DNA from 3 places in the Sphingobium sp. GW821-FHT02B05 genome. Region 1 is predicted to be linked to each of the others. Evidence: predicted binding sites of a transcription regulator. Region 1 holds the regulator's gene; each other region holds the start of a gene.
What was found. Region 1 encodes LexA, which represses DNA repair genes until DNA is damaged. Its sites were predicted from a motif close to GTTCCNCNCTTGTTCT; they were not measured.

Region 1 (3,277 bases):
GGCGGGATGCCGTGACGCTGCGGCTGGTGGCGACGGGCGCGCTGGTGGTGCTGGTCCTGTGGCCCGAAGCGCTGGCGGGGCCGAGCTTCCAGATGAGTTTTGCGGCCGTGACGGCATTGGTCGCGTTGGCGGAACATCAGCGTTTTCGGGCCTTTGCTGCGGCGCGAGAGGAAGGGTTGCTGGGCAAGCTGGGGCGCAATCTGGCCGTGATGCTGGCGACGGGGATAGCCGTTGAACTGGTGTTGATGCCGATCGCTCTGTTCCACTTTCACAAGGCCGGACTGCTGGGGGCCTTCGCCAATCTGATCGCCATCCCGCTGACGACGTTCGTCGTCATGCCGCTGGAGGCGCTGGCCCTGCTACTGGATGTCGCCGGGCTGGGCGCGCCGGCCTGGTGGTTGACCGAGCAGGCGCTGAACCTGTTGCTGGCGTTGGCCCATGGCGTTGCGGCCAGCCCGATGGCGAGCCTGTTGGCGCCGACCATGGGAATGGGTTTGTTCGGCATCGCCATGATCGGCCTGCTCTGGTGCCTGCTGTGGCGCACGCGCTGGCGTTGGCTGGGGTTGCCGCCTGTCCTGATCGCTGTGGCCGTGACCTTTGCCGCATCGCCACCGGATATCCTGGTGACTGGCGATGGCCGCCATGTGGCGGTGCGGACGGACAGGGGGATGGCGATATTGCGGGATCGGGCAGGGGATTATGTGCGTGACGTCCTGTCCGAAAGCGCGGGCTATGATGGCGAACTGGCGGCGATTGCCGACCTGCCGACAGCGCGTTGCTCCGTCGATCTTTGCGCTGTCCGCCTGAAGGACGGCGCGGGGCGCAGTTGGCGAGTGCTGTTTACGCGCAGCGACGTGCTGATTGCCCGGCAGGATTTTGTGCGGGATTGCGCTGCGTCAGATATCGTCGTGAGCGATCGCGGGCTGCCAGGTTGGTGCCGCCCACGCTGGCTGAAAATCGACCGCCGGCTGCTGGCGCGCACCGGCGGTCTGTCGATCGGCCTGGAAAAAGGCGAAGTTCACACCGTCCATCGGCCCGGCGACGCCCATCCCTGGATCAGTCGCCCAAGGCCCCGGCCGAGGGCGACTACGCCCTAATTATAGCGGCGCAGCAGCCCCGCGAGCTTGCCCTGGATGCGGACCTGCCGCGAGTCGTAGATTTGCGGTTCATAGGCGCTGTTCGCCGGGTCGAGGCGAACGCGGCCGCCATCGCGCCGGAAATATTTGAGCGTCGCTTCCGCCTCGTCGATCAGGGCGACGACGATCTGGCCTTCGCGGGCGACGTCGGTGCGCTGGATCAGGGCGAAGTCGCCGTCGAGAATGCCGGCCTCCATCATCGAGTCGCCGGAGACTTCCAGCGCATAATGATCGCCTGCGCCCAGCAGGGCGGCGGGGACGGATAGCATCGCCTGGCCTTCCATCGCCTCGATCGGGACACCCGCCGCGATCCGCCCGTGCATCGGGATTTCGATTACGTCATTGGCCGCGATCGGCAGGAGCGGCGGCGGCGTCACCAGCTTGGGCTTGGCCGGCACTATCGGTGCAGGCGCACGGTGCATGGCATCGGGGAGCTTGAGCACTTCCAAAGCGCGGGCGCGGTTGGGCAGGCGGCGAATGAAGCCGCGCTCTTCCAACGCATTGATCAGGCGGTGAATGCCGGACTTGGACCGCAGGTCCAGTGCGTCCTTCATTTCCTCGAACGAAGGCGATACGCCGCCTTCGTCCAATCGGGTCTGAATGAAGCTCAGCAATTCCTGCTGCTTGGGCGTCAACATCGCGGTCCTCCGTGGAACGTATGAGGAACGCATAGGAAACAGATGAAGGTTAGTCAAGCGTTCCGCGCATCACAGCGGCAGGATCGTCACGCGCGTTCCAGGCTCGGCTGGCGGCGATCCGGCAGGGCGCAGGATCAGGCAGTCGGCCATGGCCATGGCGGCGGTGGCGGCGCTGTCCTGCGCGGTGACGGAGACGATGCCGGCGGTGCTGCGAAAGGCGCGCAGATAATCGTCGCGATCGCCCGTTGCGGGGAGGGCAGACGCCAGTGAGGCGTCGGTCGTGCGCGGCAAAGGATCGCGCGCGCCGCTGACATGACGGACGAGCGGCAACAGGAAGAGCGTCGCGGTGACGAAGGCGGAAACGGGATTGCCCGGCAAGCCAAGGAACAGCGCGTCGCCAAGGCGCCCGGCCATCAGCGGCTTGCCGGGGCGCATCCGTATCTTCCAGAAATCGAGCGTGCCGCCGGCCTGGACGAAGGCGGGGCGAACAAGGTCGTGATCGCCCACCGAAGCGCCGCCGGTCGAAACGATGATGTCGGCGCTTTTGGCGCGATCCAGCGCGGCGACCATGGCGTCCAGATCATCCGGCACGATGCCGAGGTCGATGACGTCGCAGGGCAGGGCGGCGAGCAGGGCCGCCAGCATCGGCGCGTTGGAGGAGGGCAGCAGGCCGGCCGGCGTCGGCGCGCCGGGCGGCACCAGTTCATTGCCGGTGGACAGGATGGCAACGCGCGGGCGGCGAGCGACCGGCACGGCGCCATGGCCGCCCAGCACGGCGAGCGCGACCTGGGCCGGGCCAAGACAGCTGCCGGCCTCCAGCAGGATCGCGTCCCTGGCGAAGTCGGAAGCGGAGGGCCGAACATGCCGGCCCGGCGAGACCGGATCGTCGCTGGCGGTCAGCCGATCGCCGTCGCGGGTCGCATTTTCCTGGATCAATATGGCGTCGGTGCCGGGCGGCAGCGGGGCGCCGGTGAAGATGCGGCTGGCCTCACCCGGCGCGAGCGGCGCCTGCAACCCCATGCCGGCCGCGCTTTTCGCGGTGACGCGCCAGGGACCGGGCATTTCGCTCGCGCGAATAGCATAACCATCCATGGCGGAGAGGTCCGCCCAGGGCTGGTCGCGCAGGGCGGCAATATCCTGCGCCAGCCAACGGCCGGTCGCTGCGCCGATCGCCACTGTTTCCGACGGCAGCCGGTCGGCCAGCGCGAACAGGCGAGCCTGTGCTTCTGCAACCGGCAGCAGGCTCATGATTGCCGGTGCCAGTCGCCGGATTTGCCGCCGGTCTTGGCTTCAAGCCGGACCGCACCGATGACCATCGCCTTGTCCAGCGCCTTGGCCATGTCGTAGATGGTGAGCAACGCCACCGAGGCAGCGGTCAGCGCCTCCATCTCCACCCCGGTCTGGCCGGCGGTGCGCGCGGTGGCGGTCACGGTGACGCCGCCATCGTCCAGGTCGAAATCGACCGTCACGGCGCTGAGCGCGATCGGGTGGCAGAGTGGGATG
Region 2 (3,277 bases), on a different contig from region 1:
CAAAGATCTTCGAACCCTTCTTCACCACCAAGGAATTGGGCAAGGGCACCGGCCTTGGCCTGTCCACTGTCTATGGCATCGTGAAACAGTCGGGCGGCTATATCTTCGCCGAATCCGAACTGGGCCGGGGCGCCAGCTTCGTCATCTATCTGCCGGTCCATAGCGGCGCCGACCTCGAACAGGCCGTCGCGCCCAAGCCGGCCGTGCCGCGCGCCGAAACCTGGGGCACCGGCACCGTGCTGCTGGTGGAGGATGAGGATATGGTCCGCGCCGTTGCCGAACGGGCGCTGAGCCGCCAAGGCTACAAGGTGCTGACCGCCAATGACGGGGAACAGGGGCTCGAAGTGCTGAACGGCGCGGAGAAGATCGACCTTCTGATCTCCGACGTCGTCATGCCCAATATGGACGGTCCCGCCATGGTGGCCCAGGCCCGCCGCGCCTATCCCGACCTGCCGGTACTGTTCATGTCCGGCTATGCCGAAGAACAGCTGCGCAAGTCGATCGACATCGCCAATGTCGCCTTCCTGCCAAAGCCCTTCTCCGTCAACCAGCTCGCCGAAGCCGCCCGCGACGCATTGGCGACCCGCCCGGCGGAATAGCTATGCGCTGGATCAAGGTGAATATGCTGGGCAACGCCTCCATGATGCGGTAGCGATTCGGCTGCATCAACGTGGGATAAGCAGCATGTCGGACGCCAAAAGCATATTGATCGTCGAAGATGAGGCGATGATCGGCATGATGCTGGAGGATTATCTCGATGCGCTGGGCTATCGCCTGCATGCGGTCGCTGCCTCCGTCGATGAAGCCTGCGCGCATGCGCGCGAAGGCGGTTTCGACGCGGCGCTGGTGGATTGTAATTTGCAGGGCGAAAAAAGCTGGCCCGTGGCCGATATACTGGCGGAAGCGAACATCCCTTTCATCTTTGCAACAGGCGGCATGGCGGACGATCTGCCCGCCACCCATGCAGACCGGCCGACGCTGGCCAAGCCTTTCACCATCGGCGCCGTCGAACGTGCCCTTGGCAAGGTTCTGGGCGGCTAGGATCAGGGGCGCGGGAACAGGATAGGAAATTTCCGTTCCCCTCTTGTTCTTGTGGAACAAACAGGATACATCATCGTCCAGGCACACGGAACTTCCGCGTTCCGCTTGACAGAGGACTGGCCGATGACTGCACTGCTCTCACTCATCGATTCCAAGAAGACGGGAAACATGGACAGACAGAAAGCATTGGACGCGGCGCTCGCGCAGATCGACCGCGCCTTCGGCAAGGGCTCGGCGATGAAGCTGGGCAGCCGGGAGAAGCTGGAGATTGAATCCATCTCCACCGGCTCCATCGGCCTCGATATCGCGCTCGGCATCGGCGGCCTGCCCAAGGGGCGGATCATCGAAATCTATGGTCCGGAAAGCTCGGGCAAGACCACGTTGACCCTGCACGCCATCGCCGAAGCGCAAAAGGCGGGCGGTACGGCGGCCTTCGTGGACGCAGAACATGCGCTCGACCCGGCCTATGCCAAGAAGCTGGGCGTCGACATCGACGAACTGATCGTGTCGCAACCGGATACGGGCGAACAGGCGCTGGAAATCGTCGATACGCTGGTTCGCTCCAACGCCATCGATATCCTCGTGATCGACTCGGTCGCGGCGCTGGTGCCGCGCGCGGAAATCGAAGGCGAAATGGGCGACAGCCATGTGGGTCTTCAGGCGCGCCTGATGAGCCAGGCGCTGCGCAAGCTGACCGGCTCGATCTCGCGCTCCAAATGCATGGTGATCTTCATCAACCAGGTGCGCATGAAGATCGGCGTGATGTACGGTAACCCCGAAACCACGACCGGCGGCAACGCGCTCAAATTCTACGCCTCGGTCCGCCTCGACATCCGCCGCACCGGCCAGATCAAGGATCGCGACGATATCGTCGGTAACGCGACCCGTGTGAAGGTGGTGAAGAACAAGGTCGCCCCGCCCTTCAAGCAGGTCGAATTCGACATCATGTATGGCGAAGGCATCTCCAAGATCGGCGAAATGCTCGACCTGGGCGTCAAGGCCGGGATCGTCGAAAAGTCGGGCGCCTGGTTTTCCTATGACTCGGTCCGCATCGGGCAGGGTCGGGAAAATGCGAAAACCTATCTCAAGGAACATCCCGAACTGGCGGACAAGCTGGAACAGGCGATCCGCGGCAAGACCGAGGAAGTCGCCGAAGGCATGATGACCGGACCCGATGCGGAGGATGATGGCGAATAAGCCCTGACGATATGTCCGGCCGGATCAGTCGGATGATATCCTTGTGGCCACCGCCCGCCTTGCGCATCACGCACTGAAAAGGCCCGCCGCGTCTCCCACGCAGCGGGCCTTTTACCGTAGGGGTCGCTTATCGACGGGAAGAGGGAAAGCGACTTTCCGATAGGATCGGCGCGACGTAACAAAATGTCCGGATCTGCGGGAAATGTGCGAAGTTAAGCTGCACATATCCTGTTGCCGGCCGCGTCACCGGAACCGATCGGCAACTCCGGTGTAATCTGTTCTGGCAATCCGCTTGCAGCCTCTCGATGCTGCTCTTGGCGCGCTGATTCGGCCTGCCCCTCTCACATTGGAATCATCCCATGCGCGTCGCGATCGAAGCGATACTCGACTATCAATTTGCCGAACCCACAGACGTGCTTCTGGCCGTGGAAGCGGCGGCGGTACCCGACCAGCGCGTGGTGACCCAGTCGCACATCATCGACAATGCCGGACCGCTCACCAACAAGGTCGGCGGCAGCGGCATCGGTCGTCGGACCTGGACCCGCACCGGCACCGGCCGCATGCTCAGCACCTACTGTTCGACGGTGGACATCGATCGCGCGCCGGTCTCCATCGCCAGCCTTCCCAAAAGCCCGCTGCCCAGCTTGCCGGAGGATGTCCTCCCCTTCATCTGGCCCAGCCGCTATTGCGAAGCGGACCGTTTCGGCAGCTTCGTCAGCGGCCATTTCGGCGATCTGGAGGGCGGCGCGCTGGTGCAGGCGCTGGTCGATTGGGTCCATGACAATCTCGTCTATGTGCCGGGCAGTTCCGACGGCACCACCACGGCCGCCGACACGTTCGTCGCGCAGCAGGGCGTCTGCCGCGACTATGCGCATCTGACCGCCGCGCTCATCCGTTCGCGCGACATTCCTGCCCGGCTCGTGTCGGTCTATGCGCTCGATCTCGATCCGCCGGATTTCCATGCCGTCGTCGAAGTCTGGCTCGACGGCGCCTGGCATCTGGTCGATGCCACCGGCCTGGCGCCTGTGGAAACCATGGT
Region 3 (3,277 bases), on a different contig from region 1:
CATAGGTGCGCGGATCCTCTGGTGGGATGGTAGCCAGGTCCATCTCTATTCCCTTATGAGCTTCCAGAAAATCGAACCCGCGCTTCATCGCAGTCAGCATGCCCAGCGCGAGGCAATCAACCTTCATGAACTTGAGCGCGTCGATATCATCCTTGTCCCACTCGATCACCTGGCGATCGGCCATCGCCGCCGGCTCAATCGGCACCAGTTCATCGAGACGATCATGCGTGAGCACGAAGCCGCCAGGATGTTGGGAAAGGTGGCGTGGCGTCCCGATCAGCTCACGGGCGAGATCGATGGCAAGCCGAAGGCGGCGATCGGTGAGATTAAGGCCAAGCTCATCGACATGCTTCTCCTGCACCCCTTCCTCGCTCCAGCCCCAGATCTGGCTGGAAAGCGCGGTGATCAGATCTTCCGACAGTCCCAGGGCCTTTCCGACGTCGCGGATGGCACCCTTGGCCTTGTAGCGAATGACCGTCGAGCAGAGCGCCGCATGATCACGGCCATAGGTATCGAAAACCCACTGCATGACGATCTCGCGCCGCTCATGCTCGAAATCGACGTCGATATCGGGCGGCTCTTTGCGCTCCTGGCTGACGAACCGCTCGAACAGCAGGTCCGAGCGCTCGGGGTCGATCGATGTAATGCCGAGTACATAGCAAACTGCGCTGTTGGCGGCCGACCCCCGACCCTGGCACAGAATGTCCCGGCTCCGCGCGAAGCGGACGATGGCATTTACGGTCAGAAAATAGGGCGCATAGCCAAGCTCCCCGATGAGCAGCAGTTCATGGGCAATCAGCCGGGATACCTTGTTCGGCACACCGCCGGGATAACGCGTCTTTGCCGCTTCCCAACTTAGTTTCTCGAGCGTGGCCTGCGGCGTCATGCCCGCAACGCTCACCTCCTGGGGATATTGATATTTGAGTTCATCGAGTGAGAAGCGGCAGCGCTCGGCGATCTCCAGCGTTCGGGCGAGCGCCTGGGGATAGCGGCCGTAGAGCCGGTACATTTCGGCAGCGGGCATCAGATAGCGGTCGGCATAAAGTTCGCGACGAGCACCCAGTTCGTCAATCGTGCAGCGATGACGGGTGCAGGTCATGACCTCCTGCAGCACGCGGCGATGAGGATGATGATAAAGGACATCCCCAGTTATGACGGTCGGCACATGGTGCCGTGCCGCGAGATTGGAAAGATTGTGGAGCCGCATCTGATCGCCCGGCCGCCGCCGCAGGGTCAGTGCAAGATAGGCACGCCTCGAGAAAATCCCGACAAAGCGCGGCAGCACAGCTTCTACCTCTGGCACCTCGCCCGGCAGCAGGATGGCAAGCAAGCCCTCGGCATGGTCCGCCACATCATCCCAGCCAATGATGCATTTCCCCTTGCCTCCGCGCTTCTTGCCACGGCTGAGCAACCGACAAAGCCGCGCATAGCCAGACCGATCCATGGGATAGACGAGGAGAGAATGCCCTTCGACCAGATCCAGGCGGCAGCCAACGATCATCCGGACGCCGGTGACCTTGGCGGCTTCATGCGCCCGGACGATGCCCGCCAGACTATTGCGGTCCGTAATAGCGAGGGCGTCCAGACCAAAGGCGTGCCCTTCGCCGAACAATTCCTCGCAGCTCGATGCTCCGCGCAGGAACGAGAAATGCGAAGCGCATTGCAGTTCAGCATATCGCACGATGGCACCTGCTGACTCTCATTTTGACCGAACGCATTTGTTCTCTATTTGTTCGTTTCCTCTTTCAAGTCAATCTGCCGGTGCGAGGAACCGATCGGATCAAAAGCCGTTGAGCCAATACCGGGTCACATTACTTGCCCCCCGTATGAAGGCCCGGTGCATCAAGCCCCGTCAGCTCCCCCGCTGGCGGGGCATTTTGTTTCCGGCGGTGTCAATCCGGAACTCGCGCTTCCCCGCTTCGCTTGTCTGCTATGGATGTCTCTCCGCGACAAAAGGGTGCGATCAGGGCACGTGCGCATCATGCCTCAGCCCGAACCGACTTTCTCGATCGGATCGCACCCTTTTTCGCCGGACGCGACGTCATTGGTGGCCCACTGCTCCTCGCGACAATCATCGCTCTGGTCTGCATAAACAGCCCCCTCCAACAGGATTATGAGCGGCTCTGGGATATGCCGCTCACCATCATTCTGGGCGATCTCTCGGTCAGGCATAGTCTTGCTGAATGGATCGATCATGCGCTGCTTCCTCTCTTTTTCGTCATCATCGGCACGGACGTAAAAAGAGAGCTGGTCCGCGGCGAACTCTCGCGCTGGCGAACTGCTGCCTTCCCCATTGCCGGGGCAATAGGCGGCATGCTGGTCCCCGTGCTCCTCTATCTGCTGATCGCCGGAGGCACTGAGGTTGCGACAGGTTGGGGAACCGTGATCACGATGGACACTGCTTTCGGTCTCGCCCTCATCGGGATTTTCGCAAAATCCTTGCCGCCAGGCGTCCGGGCGCTGTTCCTGGCGTTTGCAGCCATTGACGACATCGGCGGGCTGCTGGTCATCGCGATTGCCTACAGCCAGGGCATTCAAGTTACGGGCCTATTGGTCGGATGCGCTGCCTTTGCCGGCATTTACCTGCTCCGTCGGCTGAAATGGGGCGCCTCCCTGCCCTATGTCCTGCTCGCACTTATGCTCTGGGCCGGGATATTCCAGTCGGGCCTCCATACGACCATCGCCGGGGTTCTCATTGGTTTCCTGGTGCCGGTTCACCCCCGGCTCCGCCGCGCATAATTTGCCGACAAGGTTCAGCAGAAGGTCGATGAATTCCAGGCTGCGCACGACCATGCGGAAGAGAGCGATGACGAGGAGGAAAGTTCTGCCGCCGAGCAAAAGGCGGAGGAGCGGCTCGGCTATTTGCATGAAATGACCGGCGCCACCCATGAGACGGGAGAAAGGCTCATCACCCTGTTGACGCCGTGGATCAGCTATATCGTGTTGCCCCTGTTCGCGCTTTCCAATGTCCGTGTGCATATGAGCGGCGACCTCATCACCGCTGCGCTCGGCTCGGCGGTGGCGCCAGCAATCCTTGCTGGCCTGGTCGTCGGCAAACCGGTCGGATTTCTCGGCTTCAGCTGGATTGCGACACGCTTCGGGATTGCCGAGGCGCCCAAAAACGTCACCTGGCCGATGATCGCAGCCATCGGTTGCACGGCGGGCATCGGCTTTACCATCTCGCTCTTTATCTCGAGCCTTGCCTTTGACGACGAAGCCACGCGGGAAGTGGCGGCGCTCGCCATCATCCTGGACTCTCTTCTGGCGGGCATTGCCG

Region 2: recA (recombinase RecA) is a predicted target of LexA. The motif match lies at 1,076-1,091, and genes of this name have one in related genera.
Region 3: AC07UX_RS16115 (error-prone DNA polymerase) is a predicted target of LexA. The motif match lies at 1,721-1,736, and genes of this name have one in related genera.

Annotation. Positions count from the first base shown of each region.
Region 1 is NZ_JBWKVW010000001.1:1,106,640-1,109,916, reverse strand. It holds gene AC07UX_RS05565 (ComEC/Rec2 family competence protein) at 1-1,097, shown strand, start outside; gene lexA (transcriptional repressor LexA) at 1,094-1,774, opposite strand; gene AC07UX_RS05555 (molybdopterin molybdotransferase MoeA) at 1,844-3,022, opposite strand; gene moaC (cyclic pyranopterin monophosphate synthase MoaC) at 3,019-3,277, opposite strand, start outside.
Region 2 is NZ_JBWKVW010000003.1:164,402-167,678, forward strand. It holds gene AC07UX_RS13025 (hybrid sensor histidine kinase/response regulator) at 1-599, shown strand, start outside; gene AC07UX_RS13030 (response regulator) at 685-1,041, shown strand; gene recA (recombinase RecA) at 1,165-2,238, shown strand; gene AC07UX_RS13040 (transglutaminase-like domain-containing protein) at 2,598-3,277, shown strand, end outside.
Region 3 is NZ_JBWKVW010000005.1:167,710-170,986, forward strand. It holds gene AC07UX_RS16115 (error-prone DNA polymerase) at 1-1,684, opposite strand, end outside; gene AC07UX_RS16120 (Na+/H+ antiporter NhaA) at 1,933-2,739, shown strand; gene AC07UX_RS16125 (Na+/H+ antiporter NhaA) at 2,872-3,277, shown strand, end outside.